Regions from separate parts of the Neobacillus sp. PVCKKU3 genome, predicted to be linked through region 2. Evidence: riboswitches for the same ligand, from Rfam matches in the RefSeq annotation. Region 2 holds a riboswitch; each other region holds the start of a gene.
The links. A riboswitch is a leader RNA that binds a small molecule or an ion and turns the genes downstream of it on or off. The one in region 2 is predicted to bind thiamine pyrophosphate.
Positions count from the first base shown of each region.

Region 1: it holds a riboswitch for thiamine pyrophosphate, as region 2 does, so the genes downstream of both, ACNQGS_RS04630 (acetylornithine deacetylase) here and tenI (thiazole tautomerase TenI) in region 2, are expected to answer to the same signal.
Region 3: it holds a riboswitch for thiamine pyrophosphate, as region 2 does, so the genes downstream of both, thiC (phosphomethylpyrimidine synthase ThiC) here and tenI (thiazole tautomerase TenI) in region 2, are expected to answer to the same signal.

Region 1 covers NZ_JBLVQN010000004.1:172,122-176,774, reverse strand. The annotation lists gene thiM (hydroxyethylthiazole kinase) at 1-73, shown strand, start outside; gene thiD (bifunctional hydroxymethylpyrimidine kinase/phosphomethylpyrimidine kinase) at 73-885, shown strand; gene thiE (thiamine phosphate synthase) at 882-1,523, shown strand; gene thiW (energy coupling factor transporter S component ThiW) at 1,531-2,040, shown strand; TPP riboswitch at 2,041-2,144, shown strand; gene ACNQGS_RS04630 (acetylornithine deacetylase) at 2,218-3,507, shown strand; gene tenA (thiaminase II) at 3,513-4,184, shown strand; gene ACNQGS_RS04620 (ABC transporter ATP-binding protein) at 4,192-4,653, shown strand, end outside.
Region 2 covers NZ_JBLVQN010000020.1:24,095-28,747, reverse strand. The annotation lists gene thiS (sulfur carrier protein ThiS) at 1-127, opposite strand, end outside; gene thiO (glycine oxidase ThiO) at 124-1,260, opposite strand; gene tenI (thiazole tautomerase TenI) at 1,277-1,858, opposite strand; TPP riboswitch at 2,007-2,116, opposite strand; gene ACNQGS_RS14785 (histidine kinase N-terminal domain-containing protein) at 2,155-3,435, shown strand; gene ACNQGS_RS14780 (zinc-binding dehydrogenase) at 3,482-3,712, opposite strand; gene ACNQGS_RS14775 (hypothetical protein) at 3,898-4,200, shown strand; gene ACNQGS_RS14770 (PaaI family thioesterase) at 4,278-4,653, opposite strand, start outside.
Region 3 covers NZ_JBLVQN010000019.1:105,312-109,964, forward strand. The annotation lists gene ACNQGS_RS14620 (penicillin-binding transpeptidase domain-containing protein) at 1-176, opposite strand, end outside; gene ACNQGS_RS14625 (hypothetical protein) at 421-624, opposite strand; gene thiC (phosphomethylpyrimidine synthase ThiC) at 599-2,362, opposite strand; TPP riboswitch at 2,516-2,628, opposite strand; gene spoIIQ (stage II sporulation protein SpoIIQ) at 2,997-3,851, opposite strand; gene ACNQGS_RS14640 (VanZ family protein) at 3,983-4,450, shown strand; gene ACNQGS_RS14645 (nuclease-related domain-containing protein) at 4,477-4,653, opposite strand, start outside.

The DNA of each region.
Region 1 (4,653 bases), on a different contig from region 2:
GCTTTCGAAGGTTGCTGCAGATGACATCAATCTTTATTCTTCCATAAAGAAATTAACAGGAGGAGGGCAATAATGAAAAAGGCGTTAACGATTGCAGGTTCCGATTCAGGCGGTGGAGCCGGAATTCAGGCGGACCTAAAAACGTTTCAGGAGTTAGAGGTTTTTGGCATGTCCGCATTAACCGCTGTTACAGCGCAAAATACATTAGGTGTCCATGGAGTTTATCCAATGACAGCAGAAGCGGTTATCGAACAGATGAAAGCCATCGGTGAGGACATGGGGACCGATGCGGTGAAAACGGGTATGTTATTTAATGCGGAAATTATTGAAGCTGTATCTGCTAATCTTACAAAATATCATTGGGATAATGTTGTTGTGGATCCTGTAATGATCGCAAAAGGCGGGGCTTCCTTGCTGCAAATTGAAGCAATTTCTGCGATGCAGAAATTTTTAATGCCGCTTGCCAAAGTGGTTACCCCGAATATTCCAGAGGCTGAGGTCCTAACCGGGATGTCTATACGTACAGCAGAAGATAAGCAGGAGGCAGCAAAAAAATTACATGCCTTAGGGGTGCAAAACGTTGTGCTGAAAGGCGGCCATGATGAAAACCCTTCAGAATCAACAGATCTCCTCTTCGATGGAAAAGAATTCTATACTTTTACGAGTAAGCGAATTCCGACCAAGAACACACACGGCACTGGCTGCACTTTTTCAGCAGCGATTACTGCTGAACTGGCTAAGGGAGCAGATGTATATCAAGCGGTCATCAAGGCGAAGGATTTTATTCAGGCTGCAATTGAAGATGGGATTTCGATTGGACAGGGACATGGGCCGACAAACCATGGGGCTTACCGGAAAAGAATCATGGAGATGGTCCAATCATGATAAACTTACGGGAAGCCTTGAAAGTATATTTTATTATGGGAACAGCCAATTGCAGGAAGGACCCGGTTGAGGTATTGAAAGAAGCCATCGCCGGAGGAATTACCTTTTTTCAATTTCGGGAAAAAGGCGAAGGGGCTTTAATCGGGGAAGAAAAATATGCTCTTGCGAAAAAACTGCAAAGCCTATGCAAAGAACACAGAATTCCGTTTATCGTTAATGATGATCTTGAACTGGCAATCGCGCTTGACGCAGATGGGGTTCATATTGGTCAGGAAGATGAACCGGCTGAAACAGTCAGAAATCAAATTGGCGATAATAAAATTCTTGGAGTATCCGTTCATACGCCGGAGGAGGCCGAAGCAGCACTTAGCGCTGGTGCCGATTATTTCGGAATTGGACCGGTTTATCCAACAAAAACGAAGGCCGATGCAAAGCCATCAAGAGGGACTGCACTGATCGAGGAACTGCGAAGTCAAGGAATTGCTGTACCGATTGTTGGAATTGGCGGAATTACAAGTGAAAATGCGGCAACTGTCGTTAAAGCCGGTGCGGATGGTGTTTCCGTTATTACCGCCATCAGCCTTGCCGATTCACCGCACTTAGCTGCGAAGGTTTTGCGAAAAAGTGTAGGGGAGTGAAGAGATCATGAAAAAAACGTATAAGCTTACGTTAACTGCTATGATGATTGCGATGGGGACTCTTTCAAGTAATTTGGTCGTGATTCCGATTGGCTTTACAAAGGTTTTTCCAATGCAGCATTTTTTAAACGTTCTTTCCGCGGTTCTGTTGGGCCCTTATTATGCCGTGGCCCAGGCCTTTTGTGTCTCCCTGCTTCGGAATATGATGGGCACAGGTTCGCTTTTTGCGTTTCCTGGAAGTATGGTCGGGGCATTTCTAGCCGGACTATTATTTTGGAAAACTAGAAAAATCTACTTTGCTGTTATAGGAGAAGTTATTGGGACGGGAATTCTTGGAGCATTGCTTTCCTATCCTATTGCAACCCTAATCCTCGGGCAGAAAGCAACTCTATTCGGGTTTATCCCATTATTTATTTTCAGTTCCTTTGCCGGAGCACTGCTTGGATTTGTGATTTTAACGATTTTCTTAAGGAAGAAAGTGCGGCTTGGCGAGAAAAATATCACAGTAACTAAATAGAACCTTCACTGGGGGAAGCCTAAAAGGCTTGAGATGGGCACAGCTCCGAACCCTTTGAACCTGAACTGGATGATTCCAGCGGAGGGAAGTGGAACGATCAGAACCCACTCTTACCTTTGCTATAAAGAGTGGGTGTTATTTTTTTAAAACCTAGAATAAATTTAGGAGGCTTTAGGAATGGTTGGTCTGGAAAATTTAATAGAAACGATCGGACAAGAAGTGGAAGCTAGGGAAGCCGAACTGCTTAAACTTTTGAGCGACCTAATTGCGTTTCCGACTGAAAGTCCTCCGGCCCGGAATACAACGGGAATCCAGGAGTTTCTTAAAAGCTATTTAGGAGAGATGGGATTTCAAACCGATATGTGGGAAGTATATCCTGGGGATTCGAATGTGGTTGGAATTTTAAAGGGTGAATCCTCTGAGCAATATAGCAGCTTAATTGTCAATGGACATGTGGATGTTGCTGAGGTTGGCGACGAGAAGGAATGGGGGGCGGCCCCGTTTTCTGCCAGAATCAAGGATTCTTATATATATGGACGCGGTGTTGCCGACATGAAAGGCGGTATTGCCGCATCCCTCATTGCTATAAAACTTTTAAAAGAGCTTGGGGTTCCGCTTAAAGGAGATTTGCAATTTCAGTCTGTTATTGGAGAAGAAGTTGGCGAGGCAGGAACGCTTGCTTGTTTGGAAAGGGGCTATTCTGCTGACTATGCAGTGGTAGTTGACACAAGCAATTTACATATTCAAGGGCAGGGCGGCGTCATAACCGGCTGGATAACGATTCAAAGCAAAGAAACCTATCATGATGGGATGAGGAGAAGGCTGATTCATGCCGGCGGAGGCATCAATGGTGCCAGTGCGATTGAAAAAATGACGAAAATCATCGAAGGCCTTCAAGACCTTGAACGCCACTGGGCTGTGACAAAAAGTTACGAAGGTTTTCCACCAGGTATGAATACAATTAATCCTGCTGTAATCGAGGGCGGAAGGCATGCTGCGTTTGTTGCCGACCGCTGCGCCTTGTGGGTTACCGTTCATTTCTACCCAGATGAAGATTACGAAGAGATTATAAAGGAGATTGAGCAGCATATTGGTGCAGTGGCAGCTGCGGATCCATGGCTTCGTGACAATCCACCGGAATTTGTTTGGGGCGGTAAATCCATGATAATCGATCGTGGTGAAATATTTCCTTCCTTGGAGCTTGATGTGGACCATTCAGGAACCCGAATGCTGGCAAGCGCCTTTGAAAAAACGCTTATGAAAAAGCCTGTACTCGATATGTCAACGACGGTAACAGATGCAGGCTGGCTTGGCCGTGCAGGAATTCCGACAGTTATTTTTGGGCCGGGAAAACTAGAGGATGCCCATGCTGTTAATGAGAAGGTCGAGATTCAGCAATTGTTAGACTTTACAAAAGTGTTAGCTCAATTTATTGCTGTCTGGTGCAACACACGAAAGGGGGAGTAAAGCCAATGAAATTTTCTGATCGGCTTTTTGAAAAAGTTAAGGGAATTTGGGAGAAAACACATAAGCATCCATTCGTAGTCGGGTTGGGACGTGGCGATCTTCCAGTCGAATCTTTTATCCGCTATATGAAGCAGGACTACGTGTTTCTTATTGACTATTCAAAGTTGTTTGCGTTTGGAACTGTGAAGGCGAGAGATGTTGAGACCATGGCAGCTTTTGCAAAGCTTTTAGATGAAACCTTACATGGTGAAATGGACCTTCACCGCGAGTATGCGAAACGGTTTGGAATTTCGGAACAGGATCTTGAAGGCACCGAAGCTACTCCGATTAATTTAGCTTACACCCGCTACATGTTAAATGTGGCTCAAAATGGTTCTTTGGAGGAATTAATATCAAGTCTGCTGCCATGTATGTGGAGCTATTGGGAAATCGGTAAAATGCTAGCAGAAAACTATCAAAACTCTAGCGATCATCTATTATACGGCGACTGGGTGAAAATGTACTCTTCTGATGAATTTGGGTCGCTGGCTCTCTGGCTAATCGATTTGTTAGATCAATTAACGGAAGGAAAACCAGAGAGAGAATTGGCGGTTTTAGAAGAGCATTTTCTCACCACATCCAGGTTTGAGTATATGTTCTGGGACATGGTCTATGAGGGAGGAGATTGGCCTGTCTAATTCAAATATGTTACACATCGAAGATTTAACATATACGTTTGATAGGGATATGCAGCCGATTTTTCAACAACTTTCGCTCGATTTAAAGGCGGGGGAGTTTGTTTCTCTTATTGGCCCAAGTGGGTCAGGGAAAAGTACACTTTTTAAATTAATTACCGGACTGCTTAAACCGGGCCAGGGAAAAATACAAATTGCTGGGAATCTATCCTCAGGCAGACTAGGAAAAGTTGGCTATATGCCGCAAAAAGATTTACTGCTCCCTTGGCGGACGGTAATGGAAAACGTGCTGTTGCCCTCAGAAATCGCGAAGGAGGACAAGCGGGAAAAGTCACACGAAATCCGTGCTTGGTTATCCCGTTTTGGCCTTAAGGAATATGAGAATGCTTATCCAGATGAATTATCAGGGGGAATGAAACAGCGTGTCGCCTTTTTACGGACCATTATGACAGGCAGGGAACTTTTATTGTTG
Region 2 (4,653 bases):
TTAAAATTTCACCGTTTACTTCGACCACAACGACTTTATCATGGATTTCAAAATGCTGAAGAACATCTGACACAAATACCATACTGTCTGATAATTGGGTCCATTCGCCATTTAATAATACCTTCATGGTTTACCTCCTACCAACATATTTCTGTCGAGCCGGAAAGCTGATAGCAGATTCTCATCTTTCAGTCTGCCTTCGATTAATTCAGCCACTAGTTTCCCTGTAATCGGGCTAAGTAGAATCCCATTGCGAAAATGCCCTGCTGCCACAAACAAATTTTTCCACCTCGGATGTGCGCCAATGTAAGGCAGTCCATCACCTGTCTGTGGCCGAATTCCAGCCCACACCCGCTCCCACGCTGCCTCTTTAATTTGCGGTATGATTTGGGTTGCTCTTTCCAGCAAAGTGGCAATCCCTTTTGCTGTTACCTTTTTATCGAATGTATGTTCAATCATGGTCGCACCAATATAAATTTCTCCATTCTTTTTTGGTACAAGATAGCAGCGTTTATCTGAAAAAATGGTTCTATTGATAATTGGCCCTTCTGTTTTAACGGAAAAGCATTCACCTTTAACAGGATACATGTTCATCTCTAAATCAAATTCACGCATTAATTGGGCCGCCCAAGCACCGGCCGCAACAACAAAGTTATCACTAAGGATGGTTCCGTTTGTGGTTTGCACCCCTATCACCTGACCGTTTTGATAAAGAAAGGATAGCACTTCGGTATTTTCAAGTATTTTAGCACCAAAATGGACCGCCGCTTTTGCGAACGCCTGCGTTAGCTTTGCAGGCTGTACATGCCCGTCGTTCGGTAGATACATCGCTCCAGGTACGCTTGGTGAAAGTGACGGTTCCATTTCTCGTAATTCCTTCGCATCCAGCCATTTTATGGTTGGATCCCATTTCTTTTGAAAGGTGACCTGTTTTTTTACTTCTTCTACTATGTCTTCGGTTTCTGCAATTTTTAACATCCCTTTATTGACAAACTCGATGTCCACACCAGTCGTTTCCAATAATTCATTTGCGAGAGCCGAAAACATTGCTTGACTTTTTATCGCCAACTGAAATAATGGACCTTCATGTTCAAGTTCAGCTTGCGCAGCCAGCATTCCGGCGGCAGCACTTGATGCTTGGCAGCCGATTTGTTCTTTCTCAATAATGATGACTTTTCTTCCTTGCTTTGATAACTGATAGGCAATCGAGGCTCCATTAACACCACCTCCAATTATGGCAACATCAAATGTATGATCCATATTTCCCACCTCCATCTCAAAATGCATGTATGTAAGACTTTACGGCTAATAAGGGGTCACGAGCATCTAAAACACCTGACATGACAGCGATACCCGTTGCCCCTGCCTGTAGGACCTCTTCCGTATTCTCCGGCGTTATCCCGCCAATGGCAATCACCGGAATGTTCAGCTGTGACAGCCGTGTTAATTCCTCTAGCCCTTTTGGGGTCTTTCCTGGTTTTGATTGCGAAGGGAAGACATGACCGTATAGAACGAAATCAGCACCCTTCTCCTTTGCATTTTGTCCTTCCTCGTAGGAGTGAATGGAGGTCCCGACCCTAAGTTGAGGAAAATGTTCTTTTACACAGGCTGTATCTAAACTATGATAGGCTAATTGAACACCAAGGGCTTTTGCCACGATTGCAACATCTACCCGATCGTTAATCACGATTTTTGATGGAGGGACGTTTGCATTTGTTAAAAGTTCGACTGCTTGAAAAAGCTCCTTTGCTGATTTTTGTTTTTCCCGCAAGTGTAGCGCAGTTACAAATGGATGAATATCCTTCGCTATTTCAGCCAATTGGTCGATCGGCATTTTACCATTGGATATAAGATGCAACTCTTTTTCTTTTAGACTAGTAAAAATACAACTCCCCCCTTTGAATGGATTTCGCTGGTCTAAGGAAGCGCAAAACAGGCAAAACAAAAAGCCACTTCCTTTTGTAAGAAAGTGGCCGAAATTTAGAAATAAAAATTTTGCTCTCCAAAAATCCCGTTGTCCACTTCCCTACGCTGGCATTAACCAGATCAGGTTCATAGAGTCCCGAAGTCACACTTCAATCTCAGCCTTTTCAAAAAGGCACCTCTAGCGGATTTGATTCATATTCATTTGAAAAGATTACCTTATATGGATATATGGTAACATTTTATTCTAAAAAGTCAAACATTTCAAACTTTATTTGCTCGTACATTTCATCAAATTGCTTTGAAATATTTCTTATTTACACCTATTTTGAGGCACGAGAACCGTCCCCATGCATCAAATTTTTATGCTATAATCACTTTAATATAGTGGAAAGCAGGCTGTGTATGGATAAAAAAGTAGGCCAATTTCTAATTGAGAATGAACAAAAGTTTATACATTTTTGGGAAGAGCAAATTATTATCCATTATTACCGGGATAATCCAGAGCTAATATTAAAGAACGGTCATTTAATGTACCATCTTATAACTAATTCTATGTTAAATGGATTTTCGGAAGAAGATGTTAAATTACTGGCGCACAAAGTAGCCCTAGAACGGGTCGAGGCTAATATCAATATTGGGGAGTTTGTTTATAATGTTAATCTGGGTAGGAGTATTATTATTAAATACTTAAACCAATCTGGACTCATGCCAGAAGATCTCCAGGCAATTATTGATTTGGTCAATAAACAGTTCGATTTATTCTGTTACTTTGCTGTTTCTAAGTACACCGAAATCAAAGATAAGAAACTACAAGAACAAAATTTATTTATTTCCCAAACACATAAGGACCGGTTGGCGATTCTTGGACAAATGTCTTCGAGCTTTGTTCATGAATTTCGCAACCCGCTCACTTCCGTTATGGGCTTTATAAAACTATTAAAACACGAGCATCCTAATCTACCGTATTTAGATGTCGTCAGCCAAGAATTAGATCAACTTAAGTTCAGAATTACTCAGTTCCTTCATACATCTAAACTGAACATGCTGGCAGAAAGCCAGAATGAAGACATTACCATCCATTTATTAATAGAAGAAGTGCTTGATTTCCTCTATCCAAGCATCGTCGATGGCAATGTCCAAATTCATACAAATATCGATGCTGATATTTGTATTACTGGCGATCGGAATGAGTTAAAACAAGTCTTTCTAAACCTATTAATAAATGCAGTTGACGCTGTGTGGGAAGAAGAAAATCTGCGGAAAATTAATATCCAAACAAATATAGATGATCACCAAATTAAGATTCGTATTTCTAATAATGGCCCTACTATCGATCCTGAAGCAGTACATTTAATTTTCGAACCCTTCTTCACTACTAAGAAACTAGGCACAGGTATCGGCTTATTCGTTTGTAAGAATATTGTTGAGAAACACCACGGTGAAATAGAATGTATGTCAGATAATCACTTAACTACCTTTCAACTTACATTTCCTATTAAACAGAATTAGAATTCAAAAGCACAGCCAAAACGGTGCATTTTTTAATTAATAGTTTTCAAATTGTAATAACTACCTTACCTTGAGCATGCCCTTGTTCGAAATACTTGAATGCTTCCTGAATTTCGCTTAATTTAAACCTTTTATCGATGACTGGTGTAATTTTTCCAGCTTCGATAAGCCCTTTTATCAAATTTAAATCACTTTGGTTCTGCCTCTGTAAAAAGCTGCCCATCTTTTTATTTCCAAAGAGGGAGAACCAAGGCCCCAGCGTCAGTGCTTGAAACATTTGAGCCCCTGAACCTCCTACATGAAGGAAATTCCATTACGAATTAGACCAAAAGTCATAACAAGTGACGAATCCTTTGTCTTAAAAGGCTTGCTTCTGTATACTCAAAACCATAGCAGTATTTGTTCAAGGAACGCCTTGTTGTTAGGCTTTCGCTTAGATACTAATAGCCAAGGAGTGATAATGTGATAAATCGTGTTTACGAGAAATTGGAGGCTGCCCTTCTGGATTGGGAAATGATGAAGACCGCTTCAGAGGATGAAAGCGAAGAATGTGCCGAACGGTTTGAAAGGCATTTTTATGAGTTTATTGACGAATTAAAGATTTGGTATCAGCAATTGGTCCAACCGCCAGCCACTATCGATGATGCAGAAAATCTTCCTGAAATCAGTGATATAATCGAGCGTTTACCGGCACCGCTTCAACTCAACTTTTTAACAGAATTGGAGTTAATTCTGGAGGGAGAAGACCAAGTCCGCTACGATTAATCCCCACCAAAATTCACAAGTGGTGACGCACGGGGACGGTTCTTATGTTTTGGAAGCATGAGAACCGTCCCCATGTTTTATTTTAGCTGAACTCGCTTTCGTTCCGTATTTCCTTTTAATATCATACATGTACTAGTAGAATGCCCGACTAGACTTCCTTTTTCATCATATACATGACATTCCAGCAATCCCACTGTAGAGCCTTTCTTAATGAGTTTCCCCTCTGCTCGAAGCTTCGATTTAAAAATCGGTTTAAGGAAATTAAATTTAATTTCAACTGTCGTAAACAGTTCGTCGTCTGAGAGCGTTGTGACAAAAGCATATCCCATCGCAGCATCCGCAATGTCACACAGAATCCCGCCGTGCAGCGTCCCCATTGGGTTATGTAATCGATCAGAAGCTTCCATTTCAATCACAACTCTGCCTTCTTCCACCTCTACCACTTGAAACCCA
Region 3 (4,653 bases), on a different contig from region 2:
TTAGAGATTTTCTTTTTGGCATCATTCGAAAGGTAATTATACATGTCAGCAAACTTCTGCTTATTCCATAAGGCTATGTACTCGGAAAATCGATCCTGCGGCGTTGGCTCCTTGCTGCAGCTGGCAAGCAAAACACCCAGCACCACGGCAAGCAACAGCCCGGCAACTTTTTTCAAGGCAAACCCCTCCTTTTTTTACCATTTTAACACAACCTTAGACAGATTTCTCATCAAAGCAACGTAGGTCATCCTGTATTCCAGGTATAATCAGCTGACTCTTTAACATATGCCCAAGCCCTCCAATCTACCGCAACAAAAACACCCCATCGCCAATTTCAGGACAAAACTCCTAAGGAAAATAGCGGCATTAAAAAACCCCGGCTATTAAACCGGGATTTGCTTTGTGACTAGGTGAATGAAATTAATAATAGGTGCTTTCTGCGAAACCGCACTTTCGGCATTTCCTCATACCGTACGTTTCGGAAAATAAATGCCGGCAATGTTGCTGAATGTTTTCAATTTCCTTTTCCAAGCTATGAATTTTTTGTTTTAGGATGTCTATTTCTTCATTCATTTTTATTACCTTAATGGAATTCGTCTCATCGATAAATTCTTGATCCATCATGAATAAATTCCTCCGCTTTTTTCCTCATGCCTTCTTCGATGTCCACTTCTTTACTCGCTGCCTTTTCCCGAATGTCATGTGATATTCTCATCGAACAGAACTTCGGCCCGCACATGGAGCAAAAATGGGCTGTTTTTGCCCCCTCCGATGGCAATGTTTCGTCATGGTATTCCCTTGCACGCTCCGGATCCAAAGAAAGATTAAACTGGTCTTCCCATCTGAATTCGAAACGGGCTTTCGATAACGCGTTGTCTCTTTTTTGCGCACCGGGGTGCCCTTTGGCCAAATCAGCGGCATGAGCGGCAATTTTATAAGCAATGACTCCTTCCCGGACATCATCTTTGTTCGGTAAGCCCAAATGCTCTTTGGGTGTCACATAACAGAGCATCGCTGTTCCGAACCAGCCGATCATCGCTGCTCCGATTGCTGAAGTAATATGATCATATCCTGGTGCGATATCGGTGGTTAAAGGTCCTAACGTATAAAATGGCGCTTCTTTACAAATTTCCATTTGCTTATCGACGTTCTCTTTGATCATATGCATCGGTACATGACCAGGCCCTTCAATCATCACCTGCACATCATGTTTCCAGGCAATGTCTGTTAATTCTCCGAGCGTTTCAAGCTCTGCGAATTGTGCTTCATCATTTGCATCGGCAATACTGCCTGGACGAAGCCCGTCTCCAAGAGAAACAGAGATATCATATTGTTTCAGGATTTCACATATTTCTTCAAAATGAGTATAGAGGAAATTCTCCTTATGATGAGCCAAGCACCATTGCGCCAAAATCGAGCCGCCGCGGGATACGATGCCTGTTGTCCGTTTTGCCGTTAAAGGAATATATCGCAGCAAAACGCCGGCATGGATTGTAAAATAGTCGACGCCTTGTTCCGCCTGTTCAATTAACGTATCGCGGTAAATTTCCCATGTTAAATTCTCGGCAATCCCATTTACTTTCTCGAGTGCCTGATAGATTGGGACCGTTCCAACTGGTACGGGAGAATTGCGAATGATCCATTCTCTCGTTGTATGGATATTTTTTCCCGTTGATAAATCCATGATGGTGTCGGCGCCCCAGCGAGTTGCCCAGGTCATTTTTTCAACCTCTTGCTCTATAGAGGAGGTAACAGCCGAATTCCCGATATTTGCATTAATTTTCACATGAAAGTTTCGCCCTATAATCATCGGTTCGCTTTCCGGGTGATTGATATTGGCTGGGATAATCGCTCTCCCGCTGGCAACTTCCGCACGAACAAATTCCGGTTCCCTATGTTCACGAATGGCTATGTACTCCATTTCAGGGGTAATCATGCCTTTTTTGGCATAATGCATCTGGGTGACATTTTTTCCTGTTTTAGCCTTTAGGGGTGTTTTGTTTACATTAGGATACCATTCAAGGTTTGCACGTTGGTCCCCTTCATGGTATCCGTTATCCTTGGCCTTTATTTCTCTTCCAACATAAGCCTCCACATCATTCCGCTCGAGAATCCAATTCTTGCGCAATGCTGGAAGTCCGCTTTGAATATCGACCTGATAATTCAAATCTGTGTAGGGGCCGCTCGTATCATAGACCCGAACAGGCTCGTTTTCTTCTTCTCCAAAAGCAGCAACGGTTCGACTAAGTTGAATTTCTCTCATAGGAACCTTAAGATCGGGGCTTGCCCCTTCGACATATACCTTTTTACTTCCAGTGAATTGTGATTTTAACTCGATGTTCCCTTCCACTTGCTTCTGCATGTAACTTCCTCCTTCAAAATGGTTTGAATTTGCACCCTGGGAGTTACAGCGCAGTTCATTACTGGAAAGTAATAGAGGACAATACAAAAAGGTTCTGTTTGCACAGAACCTGATTATTTCATCCAAAAGTAGCGGTACCCAAATTAAACACGGACACCTTTGATACTACTTCCCTACGCTGGCATCATCCAGATCAGGTTCAAAGGGTCAAAGAATTTATGCATTCTTCTCTCAGTCCGAGCCATCGGACCCCCCCAGTAGAGCATTTCAAACAATATTAAGTTATCATCTTACAGTCAAAATATATCAGAAATTTTTGAAAATGGAAAGGACTTTTTGGTAAACTTTGTGGTTATCAGAACAGATAATTCTCATAACTGTTTTTCAAACTTTCACCTTTTGTTCATAGTTTGTTCATATCTGGAGGGTAAGATAAGAGTGTGAAAAGGACAATCTTAGTCACACTTTTTCATAACCCCCCCTTTTAATATATCGTGTTGGATTCGGCAATCGGCCGGGTCCTATTTTTTTGATAACGTGCGGAATCTGGCTAGCGGCCGGATTCTTTTTTTTGAAAAAAAAACGCAAAAAAAAGAGGAAGCATTCCCCTTCCCCTTTACTTACAATTGCTATATTAAGAATTTGTCTTTTCTTTTGAGTTAGTGGACTCGTCTTCTTTGGTCTTGCCGTCGTCTGTTTCCTTATCGGAAGACTGGTCGTCGGAGCCAGCTGGATCCTCCAACTCCTGCTGCTTTTTTTCGCTAGGAGTTTGCATGGATTCCTTGCTGTTTGAAGGAGTCGCTTCTTGTAAAGTGCTTACCGGTTTGTCGATATACTTACTAGGGTTAACCGCGACGCCATCTTTACGAATTTCAAAATGGACGTGTGTTCCAGCTTTTTCATTGAACATGCTTTGCCCAGCCTTGGCAAGAACATCTCCCTGTTTCACCTTGTCGCCAACTTCAACTTTAATGTCTTTCACGGACTGATATTGTGTTACAATACCTTTGTCGTGTTCAATTTCGATGACATTTCCAAGCACTGCGTCTTCTTCCACTCGAACGACCTTACCGCTTAGTGATGCTAATACATCAAACGTTTCGCCGTCTTTCATGGTGATGTCGACACCAGTATTCGGATTGTATGTGTTCTCGTAGAATACTAATGCGGCTTCCTGGTCTTCAGCTTTGGCTGTGAAATCATAGAACTTTGTCTTGATCACTGCTGATGCTGCATCCTTCACCGGCATTTTGACGTTTTCTAAAGCCGAGTTAACTTCAACTGCAGGCGGGTTGGTCTTTTTGCCAGTAATATCAGTAGACTTGTAATCGTATTTGTCTGAGTCTCCTGCGCTGGACTGGTACCAAAGAACACCTGTTAAAATGATTGCTGCACTTGCGATATAGATGGCTGGAAATACCCAACGCTTCTTGAAAAAGCGTTTTACGCTGGAACTTTGAGAAGATCGTTTGTTTTCTTCCTCTCTCATTTTCATCACCTCAGCAATCATTCTGAACAGATAACTAGAATTATATACACTAGTCTGAAAAAAATTTTATTTTTTGTAATCGCCTGCGTTTTTATGCATCTTTTTGAAAAATTTTTAGGGGGAATTGTTTCATGAAAGTGTTAAAATGGGTGCTGCGGGTCCTGCCCGTGCTTTACATGGCAGCCATCTTCATTCAATCGAGCCTGCCGTCGGACCACTTCGTGCGCCTGCCCGATTCGAATATTGACCATACTATTAAAGAATCGTTGCATTTAATAGAGTTTGCGATTTTATATGTATTACTAGTCCTCGCATGTTTGACGTTTAGACGCGGTGACGCTGACCTGCGCAGCAATGCTGTCGCCGGTTTCAGTTTTACACCAGGCTGGAACTTGGCCTGTGCCCTGTTTGCGGCCTTCTACGGCATCAGTGACGAAATCCACCAATCGTTCTATCCATACCGCTCCGCGTCGCTATTTGACCTGTTTAAGGACTTCCTCGGCATCAGCGTCTGCTACTATTTTATTCGCGGCGCATTGTTTAAGGGTAAATTTGTGGGGCTGGCGAAGCTGCTCGGCCGCGTTCGGTCTGTTTCTTAAACCACTGCTGGTAGGCGGTGGTTTTTTTATTGCAATACGGGATGGTGATAAACACGGTCTTTAAATGTACCACTATGGGGGAAATCTGCGGTCGTTAGAAAATGGCTGGCCACTCTTATCGAATCTATATGGAGAAACTCTCTTAGCTCAGAATTTGTGATAGTCGGTTTTATTAAAAGGAAATAATCGTTGATGGCTGGAAT